Regions from separate parts of the Clostridium gasigenes genome, predicted to be linked through region 2. Evidence: riboswitches for the same ligand, from Rfam matches in the RefSeq annotation. Region 2 holds a riboswitch; the other holds the start of a gene.
The links. A riboswitch is a leader RNA that binds a small molecule or an ion and turns the genes downstream of it on or off. The one in region 2 is predicted to bind lysine.

Region 1: linked by a shared signal. The riboswitch ahead of lysA (diaminopimelate decarboxylase) and the one ahead of J1C67_RS11005 (alanine dehydrogenase) in region 2 are both predicted to bind lysine.

What each region holds. Positions count from the first base shown of each region.
Region 1 covers NZ_CP071376.1:1,814,713-1,819,239, reverse strand. Annotated here, with positions in the region: gene lepB (signal peptidase I) at 1-250, opposite strand, end outside; gene lepB (signal peptidase I) at 251-898, opposite strand; gene J1C67_RS08690 (DUF3006 domain-containing protein) at 886-1,107, opposite strand; gene lysA (diaminopimelate decarboxylase) at 1,379-2,671, opposite strand; lysine riboswitch at 2,908-3,074, opposite strand; gene J1C67_RS08680 (hypothetical protein) at 3,174-3,587, opposite strand; gene asnB (asparagine synthase (glutamine-hydrolyzing)) at 3,797-4,527, opposite strand, start outside.
Region 2 covers NZ_CP071376.1:2,356,499-2,361,025, forward strand. Annotated here, with positions in the region: gene J1C67_RS10990 (putative ABC transporter permease subunit) at 1-748, shown strand, start outside; gene J1C67_RS10995 (VanZ family protein) at 886-2,199, shown strand; gene J1C67_RS11000 (GreA/GreB family elongation factor) at 2,266-2,730, opposite strand; lysine riboswitch at 2,946-3,117, shown strand; gene J1C67_RS11005 (alanine dehydrogenase) at 3,423-4,527, shown strand, end outside.

The DNA of each region.
Region 1 (4,527 bases), 540 kb from region 2:
CTATATCTCCAAATTGTAAGGTGTCTAAATTATACACTCTAGTTACTAAAAGTTTATCATTTATATTTATATTTGGTGCCATTGAGGCTGTAGGAACATTTGCTTTGAAAATAAAAAATTTATTTATTAGTAATGTAAATACTACGGCTATTAATATTATTTTTATAAATAGTATTATAGTATTTTTCTTTAGTTTATTATTTAATTTTTTATTATCATAGCCTAGTATTTGCTGAAACTTTTCAAGCATCTATTTTATTTTTCCAATATCACTAAATGGATATACCTTAAATTGAGCTTTTCCTTCTATATCTTTTGCATCTATATATGGATTAATCCAATATCTTGAGTCTTTTGACCATAATCTATTATCTCCAAGGAAAAAATATTTTCCTTCAGGCACTTCATATTCTCCATTGAATCTATCTGCATTTCCTATATAATCTTCTATTAATTTTTCTCCATTAATAGATACTTCTCCATTTTTAATAACTATTTTATCTCCTGGAAGTCCCATAAGTCTTTTAATTAATTTTTCTCCAAGTTCATTTGAGTCAAATACTAATATATCTCCTCTTTTGAATTTATCTTCATTATACACTCTTGTTACAAATAATCTATCTTCTACATTTAAAGTTGGAACCATAGACTCTGAGGGTATTTTAACTTTAAATATTACAAATTTATTTATTAATATTGCAAGTACTACAGCTACTATTATAGGAAGTCCCCATTCATAGAAGAAACCACTTTTCTTATTTTCAGCTAACCTTTCAGATCTTTTTTCTAATTCATTATCATCTATATTATCTTCTTCTATTTTTACATCAACAGAATTAGATATATATATTTCGCTTTTAGCTTTAGATTTTTCTTCACCAATCATTATTCCTGCCACATACCTTTCATAAATTTCTTTACTTTAATTTTTCTATTTTTTGTCTCTTTAATATCAATAACATATATGTTATCTTTTCCAACTAAAACATCGCCCTCTTTAACAAATTCTAAGGCCTCATTTTTAGTTATTATACTCATTTCTCCTCCCGGTGATTCTATAGTTATGTTTTCCTCATGTATTCTATCTACAATAAAATATTCACACATAAATAATAGCAACTTTTGTTGCTTCCACCTCGCTTTTATATATCTTTAAATTTATATATATCCCGTTTATTTCTTTATACTATAGTATATCACATTTTTTTAAATTTTTAATACTAGTATTAGCTAATATTAAAAAAATTTATTGAATAAAAAAATCTCATGCTAATTTTACTTTTCAAAGTATATTAACATGAGAAGAGGTTTTCATTTCTATATAGGTAGCTGATAGAAAATAATATACTATTTAAATTAGTCTTTTTTGGGAAATGCCTTAAACTAGCTCATTCTCTATTAACTCTTCATAAGTTTGTCTTTTACATATTACTCTTGCTCTATTTCCCTTAACAAATACCACTGCTGGTCTTAAGTTTTTATTGTAATTATTTGACATTGAGAATCCATATGCCCCTGTTGTCATTATTGCTAATATATCTCCACCTTGAGCCTTTGGAAGTTCTATATCTTTTATTAATATATCTCCTGATTCACAACATTTTCCTGCTATAGTTACCTTCTTATCTAATGTCATATTCATTTTATTTGCAATACAAGCTTCATATTTTGCACTATAAAGTGCTGGTCTAATATTATCTGTCATTCCACCATCTACTGCAACATAAGTTCTAACACCTTCTATTTCTTTAATAGCTCCAATTGTATATAATGTCATACCTGCATTTCCAACTATTGATCTACCTGGCTCTATTGTTAATATTGGTTTTTCAAGTGATAATTTTTCACATACTTCATTAACTTTATTTATAATCACTTGGCAATATTCTTCAGTGCTTCTTGGCTCATCTTCATCAGTATAATGAATTGCAAACCCGCCACCTAAATCTAATTCTGTTATTAAATGACCTGTTTCTTTCCTTATATTATCTATAAATCCAAGCATTACTTCTGCTGCATCTGCAAATGGTTCTAAATCAAATATTTGTGACCCTATATGACAGTGAACTCCTGCAAGTTCTATATTTTCTAAAGATAAAGCATGCTTTACCGCATTCATTATTGTATCTCCAACTGGCGCAAATCCAAATTTAGAATCTATTTGACCTGTTTTAATGTAATCATGAGTATGAGCTTCTATTCCCGGTGTTAATCTTAAATATATTTTTTGAATTTTATTATTTAATTTTGCTATTTTATTTAACTCTTCCATTTCATATAAATTATCAACAATAAATCTTCCAACCCCAAGTTCTACTCCTAAAGTCATTTCTGACAAAGTTTTGTTGTTACCATGGAAATAAGTCTTTTCTAGTGGAAATCCAGCTTTATAAGCCGTATATAATTCTCCACCTGAAACAATATCTAAATATAGCCCTTCTTTATTTATTAGCTTACACATTTCTACTGTAAGGAATGCTTTCCCTGCAAATGCTACTCTATTTCCTTCTTCACATTTAAAGTTTCTGTAGTATCCTTTGCATGTATCTATTAACAATTGCTCATCCATAACATAAAGAGGTGTTCCAAATTCCTTAGCTAAACTCTCTGCTTTAACACCTCCTATGTATAAATCATTTTCTTTACATTCCATTGCCCCAAATAATTTCATGATTTTTCCTCCTAATTTTTACTTTAATCATCTTAAGTCGTTATTTTTTAAGATGCCTTAAGTCCTTATTTTTTATTCTTTATTTTTTTGTAAAATAAAACACCATGGAATAATTCCATGGTGGTAGATACTATTTAAGGCTTATATGCATTTTGCTTAAAATTTTAATTTGTTCTATTTTTCTAAAAATTAATAAAATAGAATTTATCTTTGAATTAAAATATTTAAACCTAGCAAACCTCGCTAGCGCTTCACTTACGTGACAGTCATACACATATTATATGTACACCCAAAAACAAGTTTTTGCAACACTTATTTCTTCGGCCATTTTACCTTTCCTTATTAGTCTTAGCTTGCTAGCTCTTAATAAGTACTCTTTAAATATGGCACCTCTACCTTGGTAATTATCTTTTAATCTTATTATATGATACTTTACAATTTATGATACCATAATTTTCAGAAAAATCAATCTTTATCTTAGAAACAGCATCCATTTATTGTTTTACTTTCCACAATTTTTACTTGCACTAATTAAAAAGCCTATACAAGAAAATAAAATGTTTTTTAATAATAACATTGATGCATTATCTATATCAACTATATAGATATAACCTACCATTATTACTATAGTTATAGTAATTGATATTATCCCAACCACTAAATTTCTAAAAAACATAACTTTTTCGTTACAATTCGTCTTATTTTGACTACAATTTTCTAATAAGAAACCTATTATAGAAGAAAATATGGTTCTAATTGCAACTAAATTATCAACATTTTTTAAATCTGGATTAAATACAGAAAATATTATTAAACCAAAACTTAACATAGCTATAATGAATAATATTTTATAGGTTATATAGATAGATTGCCATTTTTTCAGAGAATATTCTAATCTATGCTTAATCCATTTCACCTATTAACCACCCTCTTCTTTTGTGTTTTTAAAAATTTATTTTCATTTTATATAATATGTATAGTTATTAGGATAGGTAACCACTTCTTTAATCATTTTTTTAAATTGCATTATTTATAGTTTTTTAAGATAACTTAATTAATAATAGGATTAAAGCCTAACTAAATTTATTTTAGTTAGGCTTTAATTTTTTTGAAGATGCCTTGTTTTTAAACCAGCTTAACTTTATATTCTTCTAACCAGGTGTTAATTTGAATTAAATATGCTATTAATTGTGGCCCAGTCATTAATTGTCCAAACCAAGGTGTTTTATATGCTTTCCCCCTTGAATCTACTATTTCTTTAACTTTCTTTTCATCTATAATACTTAAAATAGGTGAATTTGAATCTTTCAAAATACCATTCATTACTCCACATACCATATCTGTATATATTGGGTTATGAGTTTTTGGGAATGGGCTTTTCTTTCTATAAATTATTTCCTCTGGTAAAAGTCCTTCTAATGACTTTCTTAATAGCCCCTTCTCCCTACCATTTAACAATTTTATATCTGTAGGAATATTAAAAGCATATTCTACCAATCTAATATCTGCAAAAGGAACTCTAACCTCTAGGCTATTTGCCATACTCATTCTATCTTTTCTATTTAAAAGATTAACCATAAACCATTTTAAATTTAATGCAAATAATTCTCTCATTCTATATTCAGTTTTGCTTTCGCCATCTAAATGAGGCACTGATTTTAATGTTTGATTATATTTTTCGTTTGCAAAGTCTTCTATTTTCAAACCTTTAAGTGATGGATTTAAAATATCTTTTCTATTATTTATAAATCTTGACCAAGGAAATGTCTTAGCATTTATTAATTCTTTATTAGTAAACCATGGGTATCCTCCAAATAATTCATCTGCACATTCTCCAGATAGCGCCACAACAAAAT
Region 2 (4,527 bases):
AATAGCATATATGATGAAGGAAATAAAATTATTACTTAGAACACCTGCATTTTTTATGAATTGTGTTTTAGTAGAAATTTTATTACCTGTATTTTTATTGATACCTGCAATAGCAAATGGGACAGATATTACAGCAATTAAAGAAAATCTAAGTAAAGCTAGAGAATTTGTTTCAAGCAATGCAAGTGAAACAGTAGCGCTATTTGCAATAGCTACTTTTGTTATAACTATATTTGTAGCAGGTTCAGCTATAGTATCAGGAACTTCAATAACTAGAGAAGGTGGAAGTTTTTATGTTAATAAATTTCTGCCTATAAGTGCAAAACATCAGATAATAGGTAAATTGTTAAGTGGAGTTCTAATAAATTCAATAGTTTTAGTTTATATTATTATAATAAATTTAGTTTTAGGAACACCGATTATTAATTTTGTAGTTAGTATAACTACATGTATCTTAACAATAATATTAATTAATATTACACAAATATTATTTGATATTATTAAACCAAAACTAAATTGGACAAATGAATATAAGGCTGTTAAGCAGAATTTAATGGTGTTTATTATGATGATGTTTAACTTTGGAGTAGCAGGTGCCGTTGGAGTAATTACATTAATCAATTTCAAAAATATAGGTGGGAATGGGCTAATTATAACATCTTCAATAATAGCTATCTTAGTTATTATTATTGCAATTATGTATAATGTAGTAATGAGTTATGGTATAAAAAAATATGAAAAAATTTAAAATATAATGCTGAAAGAATTGGTAATTTTAACTGCAATAGAGCTAGAAACTTTATTGCAGTTTTTTTTATAAGGGTAACCCAGCGTTGGTATAATAAATGAAAGTATTACATAAAATTATAAGTGGGAGTGATTAGAATGGAGCAGAAGTCAAAGTATAAGAGTATATCAAAATTTATAATTATATGTATTTTTGTAGCATATATTGCAATAATATTTAAGATAGTTGTATTTAAATATCATGGATTTATAGATATATTTTCAAAAAAGTCAGTTAGTTTTACAAGCTTAAATTTAATTCCATTTAAGCTATGGGCGGATTTCTTTGAAAATGCATCCGGTATGGGATGGGCATGGGCTATATCTAATTTATTTGGTAACATAATAATATTTATTCCACTAGGATATTTATTGCCTTTAATATTTAAAAAGGCTAAGAATATATTGCCAGTAGCCTGTATGGCATTTGTATTTAGCTTAGTGCTTGAGTCTTTACAATATGTATTAGCAATAGGAAGTTCTGATATTGATGATATTATTTTAAATACATTAGGTGGAGTAATAGGATATTTATGCTATAAAATAGTTGCTAAAGTATTAGTAACTAATAAAAAAATATATATAGGTACAATAATACTAACAGTTTTATTTTTAGTAAGTGGATTTACTGTTGCAAAGTATGAATTTGGAAATATGCTTGGAATAACAAAATTTGAGCAAGAAGTAATCGGAGGAGATGTTATACCAGAATCAAGGGCCGATTATATAGGAGCTTTTATTAGTTATGATGATAATATTATAAATATGTATGATGGTATGATTGTAGATAGCAATGTAGACACTTCATTAATGGAAAAATTAAATGTAAAAGTTAATGAAAATACAAAGATATATTTAAATACAATGAAAAGTAAAGAAAATAAAATGACTGCTGAATATAATGAATATACGGACTCAGTAAGTAGTATAGAAAAAAAATCTACTTTATCTATTTGGGGAAAAGAGGTGGAGGGTAAGATAGTAGCGGAAATAATTGTTATACAAAAACCAATCATAAATAAAGAAGAGTCTACTATAACTCATACAGAGGATAAAAGAAATAAGAAGACTACAGACAATAAATCAAAAGATGATATTCAAATTCCAGAAGAAAAATCTGATATAGAAGGTTGCTTTAAAGAGTATGAAAATGATGTAATAATAATTAACCGTATAGATAATTTCGAAAGTGGGGAGTCTACTATTTCCGTTTCATCAGATATTAAGGTGAAAATAAAAGTACAGGATGATACAAATTATATTATTAAAGTTATAACTTCAGCAGGAGAAGTAAGGTCTATAAAATCAACTTCTATAGATGATATGAAAAATGGAGACAGGTTAGATGTTTGGGGAGAAAGTTTTGATGGAGCACTAATAGCTGATAAGATAGTAATTATAAGGATAGAATAAAATTAAAATTAAATGAAATCCACGATAGAATTCTATCGTGGATTATTATTTAAAAGTAATATATTCTTATAAAATTTCTAATATTTCTATATTATATTTTTCTCCGGGAGCATCAACTTCAACCTTAGCTCTAACTTTTTTGCCGGATAATGCTTTTCCTAAATCAGACTCTATACTTATACACATATTTTGAGGGTCTAAATCCATAGTAGTTACTAGTGTAACAATAGTTTCGTAGTCATCCTCTATAAATTTAATTTTAGCTTTACTATTAATTCCTAATGTTAATTTATTTAAATGCGTATCATCTATTAGAGTTGCTGTTGAAATCATAGTCATTAAATATTGAATTCTATTATCATTTTCTCTATAGTTTGCGCAAGCTTCTTTATATTCTGCGTTTTCTGATCTATCGCCATGTGCAGCAGCTACTAATTTTTCCTTTGATATTTCAGCCCTTTTTACTGTTAATCTATATTCCAATTCTTCTCTTAATTTTTTTATATTTTCTTCTGTTAATTCATTATTCATAAAAATTTAGCCTCCCCTAAAATATATTTCCCTATATATTATATAATATATAGAAAAAAATGAAAGGTATTTAGTTATATTTATTCTACGATATTGATAAAGAGAATTAAGAAGGAAATTAAGAAGGGAATTGATAGCTTTTTACTTGATTCAAATATAGGAAAACTTATGTTTGCTATATTATGAAATACAACATATAATGAACTAGAAGATTTAGATAAGATAGATGATTGGTGTTAAAAGTACTAGTAAAGAGCTAAGCAGCTAAGATTTACTAGAAAAGGAATTATCGACGAAGTTTATAGTCCATGCTTTAAGGCTATTTTCTGATTATATGGATAAAAACTATATAATTGTCACAATTAATTGTGGCGCGCTATTGTTTAATAAATTTGTATATTTGATATATATTGAAGTATTTATACTTCAAGCTTTAAGTCACGGTACTTAAGGCTTTTTTTGAGTAAAAGTATAAAGGATTTACATAAGTAATCTGCAAATAAATAATAGACTAGTATTCTTGATTTTGAGTCTGTTAATTATCTTACGATGACAAATAATTTATAAAGACATGTCTAAAAATTTTTATTAAAAGCATTAGGTATTTAAAAAATAGACTAAAACATTAATTTGTTGTTTTTAAAAAATATCTAAGCAAAGAAACTATATAAAAATTAAGGGGGACATATAAGATGATAATAGGCGTATTAAAAGAAATTAAGTGTGGAGAATCAAGAGTAATAGTAACACCGGTAGAGGCAGAAGAATTAATAAATGATGGACATGAGGTGTTAGTTCAGAAAAATGCAGGGTATATAGCTGGCTTTAATGATGAGGAATATGCAAGAATAGGTGCTAAAATTATAGATAATAGAGAAGATATATATGGTAAATGTGATATGGTATTAAAGGTTAAAGAATTTTTCGAAGAAGAATACCATTTATTAAGAAGTGGACAAATACTGTTTGCATGTATACATCCAGCTTCAAATAGAGAAGAGGTAGATGCATTATTAAGAAATAAAGTTATAGCGTTTACTGCAGAAGATACACATAGATATGGGTCACCTAACTGCGAAGTAGCTGGGAAATTAGGTGCATTAATGGGCGTGCAGTACTTATTAAATAGTAATGGTGGAAAAGGTCAATTAATTAGTGGAATAGCAGGGGCACCAGGCGCAAATGTTATAGTTCTTGGAGCTGGAATAGTTGGAAAAGGAGCTATACAAATATTGTCATCACTTGGAGCACAGGTAACAGTTATGGCTAGAAGTATAGCAACTATGAGAAGTTGTCATGAAATATATCCAGCTAATGTGAGAACAATGTTTTCTAATCAATCAAATATAAAAGCACTTTTACCTACAACAGATTTAGTAGTAAATTGTGTTAAGTGGCCAAAGCATAGAGAAGATAATTTAATAACTAGAGAAATGCTTTCATTAATGAAAAGAGGTTCAGTAATAGTTGATATAAGTGCAGATGTAGGTGGGGCAATTGAAACATATAGACCTACAACTCATGAAGATCCTGTTTATGAAGTAGATGGAATAATTCACTATGGAGTAGATAATATACCAGGAGCTGCGGCGCATACTACATCAATAGCATATGCTGCAAGTGTACTACCTCATATAAGAGCTATTGCAAATAAAGGAGTAAGAGAAGCTTGTAGAAAAGATGGATTTTTGAGAAGAAGCTTAACTGCATATAATGGAATACTTACTCATAAAGAAACAAGCATAATTCAAAATAGAAAATGGAGCACACCAGAAGAAATTCTAGAATTAGATTTGG